2 regions of the uncultured Martelella sp. genome follow, and region 1 is predicted to be linked to the other one. Evidence: predicted binding sites of a transcription regulator. Region 1 holds the regulator's gene; the other holds the start of a gene.

Region 1 (8,034 bases):
CGGCGACCGGTGAGTGGGGCGCAGTCTCCTATCCGCTGGAAACCCCGGAGAAGGGCTGGATCGGCCTTTCCGAAATTTCCGTCAATGGCGACAATGCCTACATCATCGAGCGCGACAACCAGATCGGCGAAGCCGCAAAGGTCAAGAAGCTCTACAAGGTTGCGCTTTCGGACATGAAGCCGGCGCCGATCGGCGCGGAGCTGCCGGTTGTGCAGAAGGAAGAAGTCACCGATCTGCTGCCGCTGATGAAGTCGGCCACCAATGGCTATGTTGTCGACAAGATCGAAGGCTTCACCATCGCCGCCGATGGCACGGCCTATGCCGTGACCGACAATGACGGCGTGGACGACAGCTCCGGCGAAACGCTGTTTTTCAAGGTTCCGATGACGCAGTAACGCATAACAAGTCCGGGCGGCAGGAATGCTGCCCGGGGAGATGTCCTGGAGAGGCCGCGGTGCAAAATGCACTGCGGCCTTTTTATATCGCCGGTATTTCTCCACCTGCGCCATGCTCGGGGCGAGCTATCGGGACAATAATGGCCTGCAAATAAAAAAATTGGCCGGTCTAAGGACCGGCCTGTCTCAGACTGCTGACAAACCCGAAGACGTAGGGTTGTTGCCTCCACCAGCCGTTCCCACAGGTTTCATGCTCGGACGTGATCCGAGCATCCATTCAACTCAACCCTTTGATAAAAAAGGGTTTAAAGTGAGCGTATATCGTTTGGCCCTGGATCCTCGGGGCGAGCCCGAGGATGACCCCAGAGTGAGGGGCTGCTTTGTCTACAAATCGAGACAGGCCGGTCTGACGACCGGCCTGTCTTTTCAACGTTTCGAACTGTGTATTGACCGATCAGCGGTCGGCAACGGCGACGAAGTCGCGTTCGGCAGCGCCTGTGTAAAGCTGACGCGGGCGACCGATGCGCTGTTCCGGATCTTCGATCATCTCGTTCCACTGGGCGATCCAGCCGACCGTACGGGCGAGCGCGAACAGCACCGTGAACATGGTGGTGGGGAAGCCCAGCGCCTTCAGCGTGATACCGGAATAGAAGTCGATGTTCGGATAAAGCTTCTTCTCGATGAAGTATTCGTCCGTCAGCGCAATTCTTTCCAGTTCCATGGCGACATCGAGAAGCGGATCGTCCTTGATGCCGAGCTCGCCAAGAACCTCGTGGCAGGTCTTCTGCATGATCTTGGCGCGCGGATCGTAGTTCTTGTAGACGCGGTGGCCAAAGCCCATCAGGCGGAAGGGATCATCACGGTCCTTCGCACGGGCGATGTATTCCGGAATCCGGTCAACCGAACCGATTTCCTGCAGCATGTTGAGCGCGGCCTCGTTGGCGCCGCCATGCGCCGGGCCCCACAGGCAGGCAATGCCGGCGGCAATGCAGGCGAACGGATTGGCGCCCGAAGAACCGGCAAGACGCACCGTCGAAGTCGAGGCGTTCTGCTCGTGGTCTGCATGCAGGATGAAGATGCGGTCGAGCGCGCGCGACAGGATCGGGTTGACCTTGTATTCCTCGCACGGCGTGGCAAAGCACATATGCAGGAAATTGGCCGCATAACCGAGATCGTTGCGCGGATACACGAAGGGTTCGCCGACATGGTACTTATAAGCCATTGCCGCGATCGTCGGGATCTTGGCGATCATGCGGACGCTGGCGATCTCGCGCTTGTAGGGATCGGAGATGTCGATCGAGTCGTGGTAGAAGGCCGACATGGCGCCGACAGCGCCACAGATGATGGCCATCGGGTGAGCATCACGGCGGAAACCGGTGAAAAGCCGTGTCATCTGCTCGTGAATCATCGTGTGATGGGTGACGCGGAAGTCGAAATCCTTCTTCTGCGTTGCCGTCGGCAGTTCACCGAACAGCAGCAGGTAGCAGATTTCGAGGAAGTCGGCATTTTCGGCCAGCTGGTCGATCGGATAACCGCGGTGCAGCAGAATACCGTTGTCGCCATCGATGTAGGTAATTGCCGATTTGCACGATGCCGTCGAGGTGAAGCCGGGATCGTATGTGAACATGCCTGACTGTTTGTACAGGCTGTTGATGTCGAGCACTTTTGGACCGAAGGTGCCTGCTTCGACGTTCAGTTCCAGTTCCTGTCCGTCCAAGGTGAGTTTGCCAGTTTCCGTCATGCTATCCTCCAAATCTTCCAGCGCGGGACGCGTGATAAACACGATCAAAGGTACCAACTAGGTATAGGATCGATGCGCCGCTGCCAAGCCGCTGAATGGTTCATGTTGCGGTGCGGGTGATGATTTATAATTTGCGTTTAGCAAGTTTTTTGAGCTTCTGAAAAGGAAATTTTTCCGCAAGCTGCGTTCTGCAACGTTGCTTTTTGCTCCAGGTAACCACACGATACCTTAGGTTGTGGCGGGGCGGTTTTGATGGGAGAGGGCGAGAAACAGGTTACGGAACGTCCAAAGCGGCACGGGGGCGGCGCCGTTCGTGGCCGCTTGCGCAGATGGCGAACGAAAGCCGCTTCCGGCAGCGATACGGTCTGGAATCCGCCAACTTCTGCGGGGCAGCCGGAGGGCAGGGACGTCGGCACGCTTTTTTCCGAAGAACTTGCCTATGGACGCAGCTTTCTGTTTGCGCCGTTTGTGATGGCTCTGGGGGCCGCGTGGTGGTTTTTTCGGCCCGCAGCGCCGTTTTCGTGGGGGCTGTGGCTCTATTGGGCGGTCGCCCTTGTTGCCGCCGTTTCGTTGCGCAATGCCGGTCCGGTGAAACGGCTGGGCGCCGGTCTGGTTGCGCTCTTTCTCAGCGGCGCATTTCTGGCGCAGCTTGAGACGGGCCGGCTTGCCACGGTGATGCTCGACTCACCGGTGACAACCCACGTTACCGGCGTGGTGGACGCGCGAGAGCCGACCGAAAATGGCTGGCGTTATGTGGTGCGCGTCATCGCCACCGACGATCCGGTGATCCACCGTCCACCTGAGCGTGTCACCCTTGTTGCCCGCGGCAAATCGCCGCCGGTCGATATCGGCGGTGCTTTCACCGGCCTTGCCCGGCTTTCACCGCCCTCCGGACCGGCGCTGCCGGGCCTCGTCGATTTCGGATTTCTTTCCTATTTCGACGGGATCGGCGCGGTGGGGTTCTTCTATGGCGCGCCGGAAGCGCTTGCCGGTGATCTTCACGCGCCTGGAAAAAGCCACCTTCAGTCCATCGGCCTGTTCATGCGCCACAGGGTCGAAAGCCTGCGCGACACGATTGCCGGGCGCATTCGCGCTGTCCTGCCAGACGAATCGGGGGCTTTCGCGAATGCGATCATCACCGGGCAGCGTCGCGCCATGAATGATGACACGCTGGACGCGTTGCGCAATGCCGGCCTTGCCCATGTCATTGCCATTTCGGGGCTGCACATGGCGCTCGCCGCCGGTATCTTCTTTTCAAGCCTGCGTCTTTTCCTGTCGTTTTCTCCAAAGGCGGCAGAAGCGATTGCCACCAAGAAGCTCGCTGCTGTGGCCGCGATCGGGGCTGCCGGGTTCTATCTTGCGATTTCGGGCATGCAGGTCTCGGCGCAGCGCGCTTTCATCATGCTGGCGATCATGCTGCTTGCCGCCGTCGCCGACCGTCCGGCCATCAGCATGCGCAATGTCGCTCTTGCGGGGCTCGTCATCCTCGTCGTTTCGCCGTCGGAAGCAGTCGGCCCCGGCATGCAGATGTCGTTTGCCGCAACACTGGCGCTTATTGCGGGCTACAGCTTCTGGCAGCGTCGCGAATATGCTCGCCCGGCGTCGATGCCGGTCGGCACAGTGGTCCGCATCGTCATGCTGGGGGCTTTCGGTATTCTGTTGACCGCACTTATCGGCGGGCTTTCGACAGCGCCGATTGCCATGGCGCATTTTCAGCGGATTGCCGGCTACGGTCTGCTTGGCAATCTGCTCGCCATGCCGATTGTCACCTTTCTGGTGATGCCCTCCGGGCTGCTGGCCATGCTGGCCATGCCGCTCAATCTGCACGGCCCCTTTCTTTTGGCCATGGGCTGGGGGCTCGACCGGGTGATTGCCATTGCGGAATGGGTCAATGGTCTTGGCGGCGCGCTCGATACCGGTGCGATGCCCCGCGGATTTCTGCTGCTTTTCCTTGTCGGGTTCATGCTGCTGGTTCTGCTGCGCACCCGCCTCAGGCTTGTCGGACTGGTGCCGATGGCAATTGCCTTTGCCTTGCCCGCCTTTTCTCAAGGCGACCGGTCGCCGCTTCTGCTTGTCTCCGAAGACGGCGCGCTGGTTGCGATTGTCACCGGTGATACGGCCGCGCTCAGCAAGCGCCGTCCGCCTTCCTTCATCTTCGATCAGTGGCAGAGCGCACTTGCCATCAACGCCACACGACCGCCGAGCGAAACCGAAAACAACGCTGCGATACTGAAAGACACGGACCGGTTCGACCGCCTGGATGCTGGACAAATCACCAATGCAAGCACCGCCCTTGCCGAGGATATAAAGGCCGCGCGGACGCAATCCGGTGTATTCATTTGTGAAAAGGGCGAATGGTGTGTGGCATCGCTTCCCGGAAGCGGTCTGACCGTAGCACAGATATTCCGGCCCGCGCTCGTAGGCCCTGCCTGCGATCACGCCGACATCATCATCAGCGTCTACCGGCCCGGTTTTCAGACATGCCGTTCGCCTGGTTTTCTCATCACACCAGCACTGCGCCGCCAAAACGGCACCTTGCAGTTTACCGTCCAAGATACCGATGGTTCAAAATCAAGAAACGGAAACACCACGTCCTCAGAGCCTAACCCGACCGGTTCCTGTGTGAGAACCCACGTTTCCGTCACGCCTGCCATCACGGCAGTAAAGCGTCAGTGGAACCAACACCGCCTCTATAGTTGGCGTTCCGATTCGTATGCTGATCCTGTCAGCCTGCCGAAAACCCTCGATTTCTTCAGTGGTAGCGGCGGATCAGGCCGACAAGCTTGCCCTGAACCTTGACCTGATCGGCCGCGAATATCCGGGTTTCATAGGCCGGGTTGGCGGCTTCCAGTGCAATCGATGCGCCCTTGCGGCGGAAACGTTTCAGCGTTGCTTCCTCGTCATTCACCAGCGCCACGACAATATCGCCCGGGGCGGCTGTGTTGATATTGCGGATGACCACCGTGTCACCGTCGAATATCCCGGCTTCGATCATCGAATCGCCCTTAACTTCCAGCGCATAATGTTCGCCGGTTCCCAGCATTTCGGCCGGAACGGCAATTGCGTGGGTGTTTTCCTGTATGGCCGAGATCGGAACGCCGGCTGCAATCCGCCCCATGACGGGGATATCGGTCGAGCCGCTGTCATTTCCGGCAGCCGGTGTCTTGCTTTCGGCAGGCGTCTTGCCGAGGCTGCCTTCAATCACGCTCGGTGAAAAGCCGCGGCGTGGCGGCTGAGAACCAAGGCTTTCCGGCATGCGCAGAATTTCAAGCGCGCGCGCCCTGTTGGGAAGCCGGCGAATGAAACCCCGTTCCTCCAGCGCCGTGATCAACCGGTGAATGCCCGATTTGGACGCCAGATCCAGGGCTTCCTTCATTTCATCGAAAGACGGGGGAATGCCTGTCTCCTTCATCCGTTCATGGATGAAATACAGCAGTTCCTGTTGTTTACGAGTCAGCATTTGCAGCCCCTTGCCTTCGAAACAAATACAGAACGTTTATATCTGTTCTATCTGTGTTCCGCAAGCTGGAAATAGCAGAGCGGCCTCGATTGCGGTCAATGGAGGCATGAAGGCGGGTGCAAAGGGGTGCGTTAGAAAGTGTTGTTTCAATTTCGAAAGGAGAAAAATTCTCGGCAAACAATGGTGAGCGCGCAGGGGTTCGAACCCTGGACCTACTGATTAAAAGTCAGTTGCTCTACCAGCTGAGCTACGCGCTCCCGAGGCCGGCGCCTGTTGAAGGGCCGGCGGAAAGTGGGCGGAACATAGAAAGGGTCTTGCAGAAGGTCAACCCGGAAATTCGGCTCCGAGGCGACAATTTGATGTTGGGGGCGATGCGCGGAAAGGTGATTGGAATTCAACGCCGCTGTGGTTTAAGGAACCGGCAGTTTACGGTCCGCCGTTCAGGCGGTTATCTGCTGGTGCCGGACGCGCTTTCGCCAACGGCCGAGTGACAAGAGGATTTCAGGTGTCGATCGGTGATATTTCCCTGTTGACGGCGCTTCTTGCCGGTGCGCTTTCGTTTCTCTCACCCTGCGTTTTGCCGCTGGTGCCGCCTTATCTTTGCTACATGGCGGGCATTTCGATCGATCAGTTCAGGGGGGACACGACCGTCCGGCCGGCGCGGGTGTTGTTGCCGGCGCTGTTCTTTACGCTCGGCTTTGCGACGATTTTCGTGGCGCTCGGGGCAGGGGCCTCGTCCATCGGTCAGCTTTTGCGTCAATATATCGATATTCTGGCCAAGGTCGGCGGCGTGATCATCATCATCATGGGGCTGAACTTTCTTGGTGTGCTGAAAATCCCCTTCCTGTCGCGCGAGGCGCGGTTTCATGGCGGCGGCAAGCCGGCGAGCATGTCCGGCGCCTATGTGATGGGGCTGGCCTTTGCTTTCGGCTGGACGCCCTGCATCGGGCCGGTTCTGGGGGCCATTCTCGCTGTCGCAGCCACACGCGATACGGTTTCCAACGGGGCGGTGCTGCTGGCGATCTATTCGCTCGGCCTTGCCGTGCCGTTCTGGATTGCGGCGCTTTTTTCCGGCGCCTTCATGCGCTTCCTGTCGCGGTTCCGCAAACATCTTGGCACGATTGAAAAAATCATGGGCGTGCTGCTGATTCTCACCGGCCTTGCCTTTCTTTTCGGCTTCATTGCCGATATGGCGATCTGGTTCCAGCAGACCTTCCCCGTTCTGTCGCAGATCGGCTAGGGCCTGCGAACCCCGGGTTTTGCGCCATGTCAGATATTCTAGGGCTTCTCTTTCCGTTCTTCGGGTTGATTGCCGTCGGCTTCATCGCCGCCAGGCTCATCCGGCAGCCGGAATCCGGTCTTGTCTGGCTCAATGTATTCATCGTCTATGCCGCATTGCCGGCCTTGTTCTTCAAGCTGGTTTCGAACACGCCTTTCGACCAGCTGACCCGGCTTGATTTCATCTCTGTCGATCTGCTGGCGACCTATGCCGTGTTTTCGCTGCTGTTTGCCGCCGGCTATTTCTGGAAACGCAACGGCGTGCGCGAGAGCACGATCCAGGCCTTTGCGGGCGCTTACGGCAATATCGGCTATATGGGGCCGGGTCTTGCCATTCTGGCGCTTGGCGAGGCGGCAGCCGTTCCCGTCGCCTTGATCGTTTGCTTTGAAAATGCGCTGCATTTCATCGTCGCACCGTCGATAATGGCGGTGGCGGATGGCGGGGCGGTGCGCAAGGCATCACTTGCCCGCCAGGTGCTGACAAAGGCGCTGCTGCACCCCTTCATCATTGCAACCGCTCTGGGGTTTGCCGTTGCCGCGAGCGGTGTTCAGCCGCCCGATGCGTTCAACCGGCTGGTGGACTATCTGGCACAGGCTGCCGCGCCATGCGCGCTTTTTGCCATGGGGGTGACGCTTGCTCTGCGCCCGGTAAAGCGCGTGCCGGTAGAGATCGGCTACATCGTTCCTGCCAAGCTTATCTTACATCCGGTGCTGGTCTATGCCTTCATGATGCTGCATGGCGGCTTCGATCCGGTCTGGGTGGAAGCCGCCGTGCTTCTTGCAGCCTTGCCGACGGCCACCAATGTCTTCGTGATCGCCCAGCAATACGGCATCTGGTACGAGCGGGCCTCCGCGACGATTCTGATCACCACAATCTGTTCGGCGGTAACGCTGGCCGGTCTTCTGCTTCTGATCGACGCTACCGCCCTGCCGCTATAGGCAAGGGCTAAAACAGGCTTCAGCCGGCGAACAGCTCCTTGATCCCCCTGAGGGGCTGAACGCCTTCGCGCATGGCAAACTGGCGCAGCGGCGGCACGGCCGACAGCATGTAGAGGCCGGCGGAGCGGGCAAGCTGCGCGGGAATGAAATCGGCAAGCAGAGAGCGGTTCAGAAGATCGACGCTGGCCGTTCTGCTCCAGACATCGGACTTGCGCAGAAAA
Region 2 (8,034 bases), on a different contig from region 1:
TTGTCCTGTGCGACGGCATCGAGTTCGCTCTCATCGAAACCGGCAACCGCGAGCGTGATCCTCAGGAAAATGCCGGCCGGTTCATCGGGAAACCATTCGACATCAAAGGGCGGGTAACCGGATGCGCCCTTGAGTGCAGCGTCCTGCGCACGGTTTTCCAGCATCGTCGGATTGATACGCAGGTCGATTCTCGGCATTGGGCTGCTCCGGTCCTTGTTCTTGCGATATGGGGCATCGACACAAGCGTCGCAAGACCGCGTCGGCTTGACAAGTGCAGGACCAGTCGCCATTCACCAATTGGTATTTCACCAGGGCAGAGACGGACATCATGAGCGCACGAAAAATCATCATCGACACCGATCCGGGGCAGGACGACGCTGCGGCGATCATGCTGGCGCTGGCCAGCCCTCAGGAGCTCGATGTTCTCGGCATCACGGCTGTTGCCGGCAATGTGCCGCTGGCGCTGACCGAGCGCAATGCGCGCATCGTGTGCGAATTGTCGGGGCGGCCGGATATGAAGGTGTTTGCCGGCTGCGACCGTCCGCTGCGCCGGCCGCTGGTCACCGCCGAGCATGTGCATGGCAAGACCGGTCTTGACGGTCCCGAGCTTGACGCGCCGGCGATGCCGCTGCAGGCGATGCACGCCGTTGATTTCATCATTGAAACCCTGAAGAGCGAGCCGGAAAATACCGTCACGCTTTGCACACTCGGTCCGCTGACCAATATCGCGACGGCCTTCGAAAAGGCGCCGGAAATCGTCGGTCGAGTGCAGGAAATCGTGATGATGGGCGGCGGTTATTTCGAGGGCGGCAATATTTCGCCGTCGGCCGAGTTCAACATCTATGTCGATCCGGAGGCCGCCAAAGCCGTATTCGCCTCCGGTATTCCGATCGTGATGATGCCGCTTGATGTGACCCATCAATTGCTCTGCCTGAAGGAACGTGTCGACAGGATTGATGCGATCGGCCGGCCGGCGGCGCAGGCCATGGCCGCAATGCTGCGCTTTTACGAGCGCTTCGACCTGGAGAAATACGGCTCGGACGGCGGGCCGCTGCATGACCCGTCGGTAACGGCCTATCTGCTGAAGCCGGAGCTGTTTTCCGGGCGTCACTGCAATGTCGAGATCGAGACCGTTTCGGAGCTCACGCTCGGCGAAACCGTCGTCGACTGGTGGCATGTAACCGATCGCAAGCCGAATGCGCTGGTGATCGGCAAGGCCGATGCGACCGGCTTTTTCGCGTTGCTGACGGAGCGGCTCGCTCGTCTCTGACCGGACGGGTGCCCGCTGTTACAGCCGTTTGGCGACGTCGTCAGCGGTCGGGATCGAGGGCTGGGCGCCGGGTTTGAGGCAGGCCAGGGCGCCGGCGACCGAAGCGCGGTGGGCCGCAGCCTCGAACGAAAGCCCCTGTTCCAGGCCGCTGGCAAGATAGCCGCAAAATGTATCGCCCGCGCCGACTGTGTCGACGGGGTCGATTTTCAGCGCATCGATCTTGAAGAAAGCGCCTTCATGCATGGCGATGACGCCGTCGCCGCCAAGGGTGATCACCATGGTCTGGCCCGTGCGGTCGTGATGGGTTTTCAGCATCGCGATCCGGCCTTCGCTGCCGAGTTCTTCCGCACCGACAAGGCGTTCGAACTCGGTTTCATTGGCAATGACGATATCCGCCAGCGCGGCAAGTTCGGCGGCCTGCGGTGTCAGCGGCGCGGTGTTGAGAACGGACGTCACGCCCTTCTTGCGGGCGGCTTCCAGTGCAGCGCGGATGGCCGGCGCCGGAATTTCAAGCTGCAGCATCAGAATATCGCCCGCCGACATGCGTTCCACGGCCGCCCGGGCGTCATCTTCGCTCAGCGTGAAGTTGGCCGCGGCATTGAGCACGATGACGTTTTCGCCGTCGCCGCCGACAAGGATCGTCGCCGTGCCGGTTGCTCCGTCGGAGATCTTGAGCGCCGACAGGTCGACGCCGGCATCGGCCAGAAGTGCGGTTGCCGGTGTGGCGAATTCATCGCTGCCGACCGCGCCCACCATCGCCACATCCGAACCGGCGCGGCGGGCGGCCAGCGTCTGGTTTGCGCCCTTGCCGCCGGGAGCGGTCGAAAATGAAAGCCCGGCCACGGTTTCGCCCGGTTCCGGCAGGCGCTCGGTGGTGCTGATGAGATCCATGTTGATGGACCCGAAAACCGTGATCATGGCAATGTCTCCTCGCATCGTGTTGATGGCGGCGAAGGCAATCCCGTCGCCAAACGCCGTTTTCAGCGGTTTTATTGCCAAGTTGCGGCAATGACAATCAATCCTCGTCGACGACGCGCAGTTTCATGCGCCCGACGCCGGACGTGGTCGGATCATCTGCCTCTTCGGGAGTAGACGGATTGTCATTCCTGTCTGCTGCCGGGTCTGCCCGGGTTTCGAATTCAAGCGCACCGATCCGTTCGCCGCGCCGGGCAATTTTTCCGGTCGAGACCCGGATCTGTTCGACATCCTGCCGGGCCTGCGAGAAATGGCTGTTGAGCTTTTCCACGCGCTCGTTCAGCCGGCCGAGATCGCCGATCAGATGCGCGACCTCGCCCTGAATCAGATGGGCCTGTTCGCGCATGCGCTGGTCCTTCATGACCGCCTGCACCACCTGGATGGACAATAGCAGCAGTGTCGGCGAAACGATCACCACGCGGGCTGCATGGGCGCGCTGAACGTTTGCCTCGAAATGTTCATGGATATCGGCGAAGATCGATTCCGACGGCACGAACAGGAAGGCAGTATCCTGAGTCTCGCCGGGCAGCAGGTATTTGCCGGAAATATCGCGAATATGGGTGTCGAGGTCGCGGCGGAAGCGCTGGCCGGCGGCGCGTTTCGCGTCATCGTCCTGCGCGTCGCGAAATGCGTTCCAGGCCTCCAGCGGAAATTTGGCGTCGATCACCAGCGGCGGCGCGCCATTGGGCATGTCGACCACACAATCCGGCCGGGTTCCGTTTGAAAGCGTGGCCTGAAACCGGAATGTGCCCGCCGGCAGGGCATCGGCGATGATTGTCTCCATGCGTCCCTGTCCGAAAGCGCCGCGGGTCTGCTTGTTCGACAGGATTGCCTGCAGCCCGACGACGTCCTTGGCGAGCGACTGGATATTGTTTTGGGCTGCATCGATCACCGCCAGCCGCTCCTGCAGGCGGCGCAGGTTCTCGTGGGTGGTCTGGTGCTGCTGATGCAGGGTGGAGCCGATTCGCCGCGACAGGCCGTCGAGACGGGTGCCGAGCGAGGCATCGAGCTCCGCCTGCCGGTTGCCGAAAAGCTCGGCCATGGTCGCCATCCGGCCCTGCATCTCCGTCTGGGCGCGGACCAGATTCTGCAACTCGCGTTCCAGTGTGTCCGCGCGCCGGCCCGTACCCCGCCTGAACGCCGTAATGACGATGGCGGCGAGGAGTGCCAGCAGGACGGCGACACCGAGGCCGATCATGCCGGGCCCGGCTGTCGCGATTTCATGTGCCAGTCGTTCCATCCGCGCTGTTCCTTCCGTCCGGGGAGACTAGCATAAATCGACGCCTTGAAAAGATCAAAACGTGAACATATCTGAGAATGGCGTGGATCGCAATGAACGGTGGCTTTGGGCGAAACGAAACCGTTTCTTCTTTGCCAAACTTGCGCTAAGGGAAACGCATGACGACGATGCCTTTGATAATTCTGCCGGACCCGCTGCTTCGCAAGGTCTCCGAACCGGTCGAGCGTGTAGACGACGACCTGAAGAAACTTGCTGGCGACATGCTGGAAACCATGTACGAGGCGCCCGGTATCGGGCTGGCCGCGATACAGGTCGGCGTGCCCCGGCGCATGCTGGTGGTCGATGTCACCAGCAAGGGCGAAGATGAAGATGGAAACGCCCCGGAACAGGAGAGAGAAAAAAATCCTCTTGTTGTGATCAATCCGACCATTCTTTCCTCTTCCGACGAACGCTCGGTTTATGAGGAGGGGTGCCTTTCGATCCCCGAATTCTTTGCCGAGGTCGAGCGTCCCGCAAGCGTGCGGGTGGGCTATACCGATCTTGACGGCAAGCAGCAGGAAATCGAGGCCGACGGCCTGCTTGCGACCTGCCTGCAACACGAGATCGACCATCTGGATGGCGCCCTGTTCATCGACTATCTCTCGAAACTGAAGCGCGACCGGGTGATCAAGCGGTTTGCCAAGGCGGCGCGGCAGCAAAAGCTGTAGGCTGCGGCCGGCAGCTTGCCCACAGAACTGTGAACATCGCGAAAGGACGGACAATGGCGCTCAGGATCGTTTTCATGGGAACGCCCGATTTTGCCGTTCCGACCTTGCGGGCGCTGTGCGAGGCGGGACATGAAATCGCCTGCGTCTACACCCAGCCGCCGCGCGCGGCCGGCCGGCGCGGCCTTTCCGAGGTCAAGTCGCCGGTTCATCAGGCCGCCGAACTGCTTGGCCTTGAAGTGCGCACGCCCTTCAATTTCAAACAGGACGAAGAGCGCGCGGCATTTTGCGCGCTTGATGCCGATGTTGCCGTGGTGGTCGCCTATGGTCTGATCCTGCCGGAAGCGGTTCTTTCGGGAACCCGTCTCGGCGCCTATAACGGCCATGCCTCGCTGCTGCCGCGCTGGCGCGGCGCGGCCCCGATCCAGCGCGCCATCATGGCCGGCGACAGCGAGACCGGCATGATGGTCATGCGTATGGACAAGGGTCTTGATACCGGCCCCGTCGCGCTGACGGAAAAAGTCGCCATCGGCGCGAACATGACCGCCGGAGACCTCCACGATCAGCTGATGCTGAAGGGCGCGAAGCTGATGGCCAAAGCCATGGCAAAGCTGGAAAACGACGACCTGCCGCTGACCCCGCAGGCCGAAGATGGCGTGACCTATGCGAAGAAGATCGACAAGGGCGAAACCCGGATCGATTTCACACAGCCGGCAGAGGCGGTGCACAATCACATTCGCGGGCTTGCCCCTTTTCCCGGCGCCTGGTCCGAGATGCCGACGGAGCGGCGGGCCGAGCGCGTGAAGGTCCATGAAAGCCGGATCGGCGAGGGCAGTGGCCCGGCGGGAACGGTTGTTGACACAACACCGCTCACCATCGCCTGCGGCACAGGCGCCGTCTGCCTGACACGGCTTCAAAAGGCCGGCGGCAAGGTGCTTTCGGCTGAGGATTTTCTGCGCGGCAATCCGCTTGCCCCCGGCACGGTCCTGTCCTGATGCCGCGCTACCGTCTCACGGTCGAATATGATGGCACGCCCTATGTCGGCTGGCAGCGGCAGGCGACGGGGCGGTCCGTGCAAAGTGCGCTGGAGGAGGCGGTGAAGGGCTTTTCCGGTGAAGATGTGACGATCCGCGGCGCGGGGCGCACCGATTCCGGCGTTCATGCGCTCGGCCAGGTCACCCATTTCGATCTGGGCCGGGAATGGAGTGCGTTCACCCTGCTCAATGCGATCAACGCCCATCTGCGTATCGCCAGGGACAGTATTGCCGTAACGGAGGTGGTGCCGGTCGACGATGATTTCGACGCGCGGTTTTCCGCCCTCAAGCGTCATTATCTCTATCGCATCATCAATCGCAGGGCCCATCTGGCGGTCGATCACATGCGCGCCTGGTGGGTGCCGCGCCCGCTTGACCACGAGGCCATGCACGCCGCCGCGCAAAGGCTTGTCGGCCGTCATGACTTTACCACCTTCCGCTCGGCGCAATGCCAGGCGAATTCGCCGGTGCGCACGCTGGACCGGCTCGATGTGACCCGCACCGGCGAGGTGATCGAAATCCGGGCCTCGGCGCAGAGTTTTCTGCACAACCAGATCCGCTCCTTTGCCGGCACGCTGAAACTGGCCGGCGAGGGCAAGATGAGCGCCGATGATGTTGCAGCCGCGCTTCAAGCCCGCGATCGCAGCGCCTGCGGAACCGTGGCGCCGCCTGAGGGGCTTTATTTCATGCAGGTGGACTATCCGTGATTGCCGGTGCCTAGCGACTTGCATCCGACGCGGATTTTACGTATCAATAATTCCAGATTTGTGGATATGTTGGAGTCCGCCATGCCGGTGACGATCTATCACAACCCGAAATGCGGCACCTCGCGCAATGTTCTGGCGATGATCCGTCAGTCCGGCGTGGAGCCCGAAATCATCGAATATCTGAAAACACCGCCAACGCGTGATCGCCTTGTGGCGCTGATTGCGGAAATGAGCATTCCGGTCCGCGATCTTCTGCGGCGCAAGGGCACGCCTTATGACGAACTGGGGCTGGACGACCCGGCGCTGTCCGACGATGTGCTGATTGACGCGATGATGGACCATCCGATCCTGATCAACCGGCCGATTGTCGTGACCGCCAAGGGCACAAAGCTTTGCCGTCCGTCCGAAACCGTGCTGGATATTCTGGAAAACCCGGATATCGGCGCGTTTTCGAAGGAAGACGGCGCGGTGGTTATTTCGGATACGAACAGGACCGAGTGAATTCCGGCGGCGATGGCTGCATGCCCGTCGCCGTCAATCCGCTTTTCAACTCAGTTCGGTTCGAAACTCTGTCCCGCGACGCAGGCAATGCGGGTGGCGTTGGGCTGTTCGGGCAGCAGCGCATAGGCAGTGCGTTCCTCACGCGTCTCGCAGATCGGCCGCTCGATGGTGGTAAACCCCTTGTCGACAAGGCAGCGATTGATGAAGCGGTTTCGAAGCCGTTCATTGGTGTCGTAGCTAAAGCTGGTGACGGGGGTGGTATAGCCGCCGACCTCGCCGCAATAGGTCCTGTCGCCATCGGTATTGCAGTCGATGAAGCCGGGAACGCTGTAGCCGCCGGAAACCTCGGTGACCATGTTTTGCGGCACTTCCTTCAACGCCTGAATGAAGCACTGGTCATAGGCTTCCTGACGTTCGGCGCGGGTGCTGCCTTCCTTGTAGAGCACGTCGATCGGCCCGGTCTGGCAACCGGTCAGCGCTGCAAGCATGGCAATAGAAAGAAACGATCTCGTTTTCATACCCTCACACCCCCAATAAAACGTCGCGTTACGATTGCGGCAGCAGGCAGTGCTGTCAAGCCGAAGCGCCGGTCACCCGCCCACGATATAGCGTGTGCCGAGGTCGGTAATCAAAAGCGCTGTGATCGCCGAGGCGATGATGGCGGTCGCTGTCGGCAGCGCCTTGTCGTTCATCAGCAGGTAGACGATCCGGATTTCAAGCAGGAATGCGGCCAGCACGACAGCCTGGAAGAGCAGCAGCAATATGCTGGCCAGCGGCTGAAGGCCGGTGGCGATCAGAAAGATTGCCAGAGCCGCGAAAATATTGATCGGCAGGGAAATCCAGTTGGTGGTGACCACGATCTTCAGAAACGAGCGCGGCATGCCCGAGACCATGCAGACGACGCCCAGCACGACGATTGGGCCCATCCAGCCCAGCCCCTGAACCAGCGCACTTCTGAAAATCGTCTGGGCGCTGACGGTTACCGTTTGCGGCATCAGCCTTGAAAGGCTGACAAGTTCGCTGGCGACCATGAAGGGAAAGGAATAGGCAAGCGCCCAGAACGAACGCGCCAGACCGCGTTCGGTAAAATCAAGATAGCGTGTGTGGGCCGGATTGGCCTTGATTAGAAGCCAGAGGCCCCGCATGTAGAACAGGATTTCACCGGGCGTCGGCAAGGGCAAACCACCTTTCGATGAAATGGCCATAGATTTCGGTCAGCATCTCAAGATCGGCCACCGGCACATGTTCGTCAACCTTGTGCATGGTCTGGCCGACGAGGCCGAATTCGACCACCGGGCAGTAATCCTTGATGAAGCGCGCATCGGACGTGCCGCCGGTGGTGGAAAGGGCAGGGACCTTACCGGTTACGGCCTCGACGGCGGCGGCAAGACTGCCCGACAGGCGCTGGTCGCGGGTCAGGAACACCGGGCTTGCCCGGCCCAGCCATTCGATCGCGAACCGTGCCGGATCGCGTCCGGGGCGAAGCGTGCCGTCAGTAGCGGCGCGTTCCAGCCGGGCGTTGAGCTCGGCCTTCAGCGTTTGCGCGCTCCAGGTATCGTTGAAGCGGATATTGAAGGTGGCGGTCACCGATTCGGGAATGACA

What was found. Region 1 encodes LexA, which represses DNA repair genes until DNA is damaged. Its sites were predicted from a motif close to TGTTCNNNNTGTGTTCNG; they were not measured.
Region 2: ACHZCU_RS00985 (DNA recombination protein RmuC) is a predicted target of LexA. The motif match lies at 3,536-3,553, and genes of this name have one in related genera.

Annotation. Positions count from the first base shown of each region.
Region 1 covers NZ_CAXXFM010000002.1:229,816-237,849, forward strand. The annotation lists gene ACHZCU_RS18385 (esterase-like activity of phytase family protein) at 1-395, shown strand, start outside; gene gltA (citrate synthase) at 850-2,136, opposite strand; gene ACHZCU_RS18395 (ComEC/Rec2 family competence protein) at 2,458-4,935, shown strand; gene lexA (transcriptional repressor LexA) at 4,889-5,596, opposite strand; tRNA gene ACHZCU_RS18405 (tRNA-Lys) at 5,778-5,853, opposite strand; gene ACHZCU_RS18410 (cytochrome c biogenesis CcdA family protein) at 6,102-6,836, shown strand; gene ACHZCU_RS18415 (AEC family transporter) at 6,863-7,813, shown strand; gene ACHZCU_RS18420 (UbiH/UbiF family hydroxylase) at 7,833-8,034, opposite strand, start outside.
Region 2 covers NZ_CAXXFM010000001.1:165,405-173,438, reverse strand. The annotation lists gene ACHZCU_RS01000 (Hsp20 family protein) at 1-197, opposite strand, end outside; gene ACHZCU_RS00995 (nucleoside hydrolase) at 326-1,270, shown strand; gene ACHZCU_RS00990 (ribokinase) at 1,289-2,188, opposite strand; gene ACHZCU_RS00985 (DNA recombination protein RmuC) at 2,286-3,485, opposite strand; gene def (peptide deformylase) at 3,644-4,192, shown strand; gene fmt (methionyl-tRNA formyltransferase) at 4,246-5,184, shown strand; gene truA (tRNA pseudouridine(38-40) synthase TruA) at 5,184-5,930, shown strand; gene arsC (arsenate reductase (glutaredoxin)) at 6,012-6,431, shown strand; gene ACHZCU_RS00960 (hypothetical protein) at 6,482-6,949, opposite strand; gene ACHZCU_RS00955 (hypothetical protein) at 7,022-7,606, opposite strand; gene dapE (succinyl-diaminopimelate desuccinylase) at 7,590-8,034, opposite strand, start outside.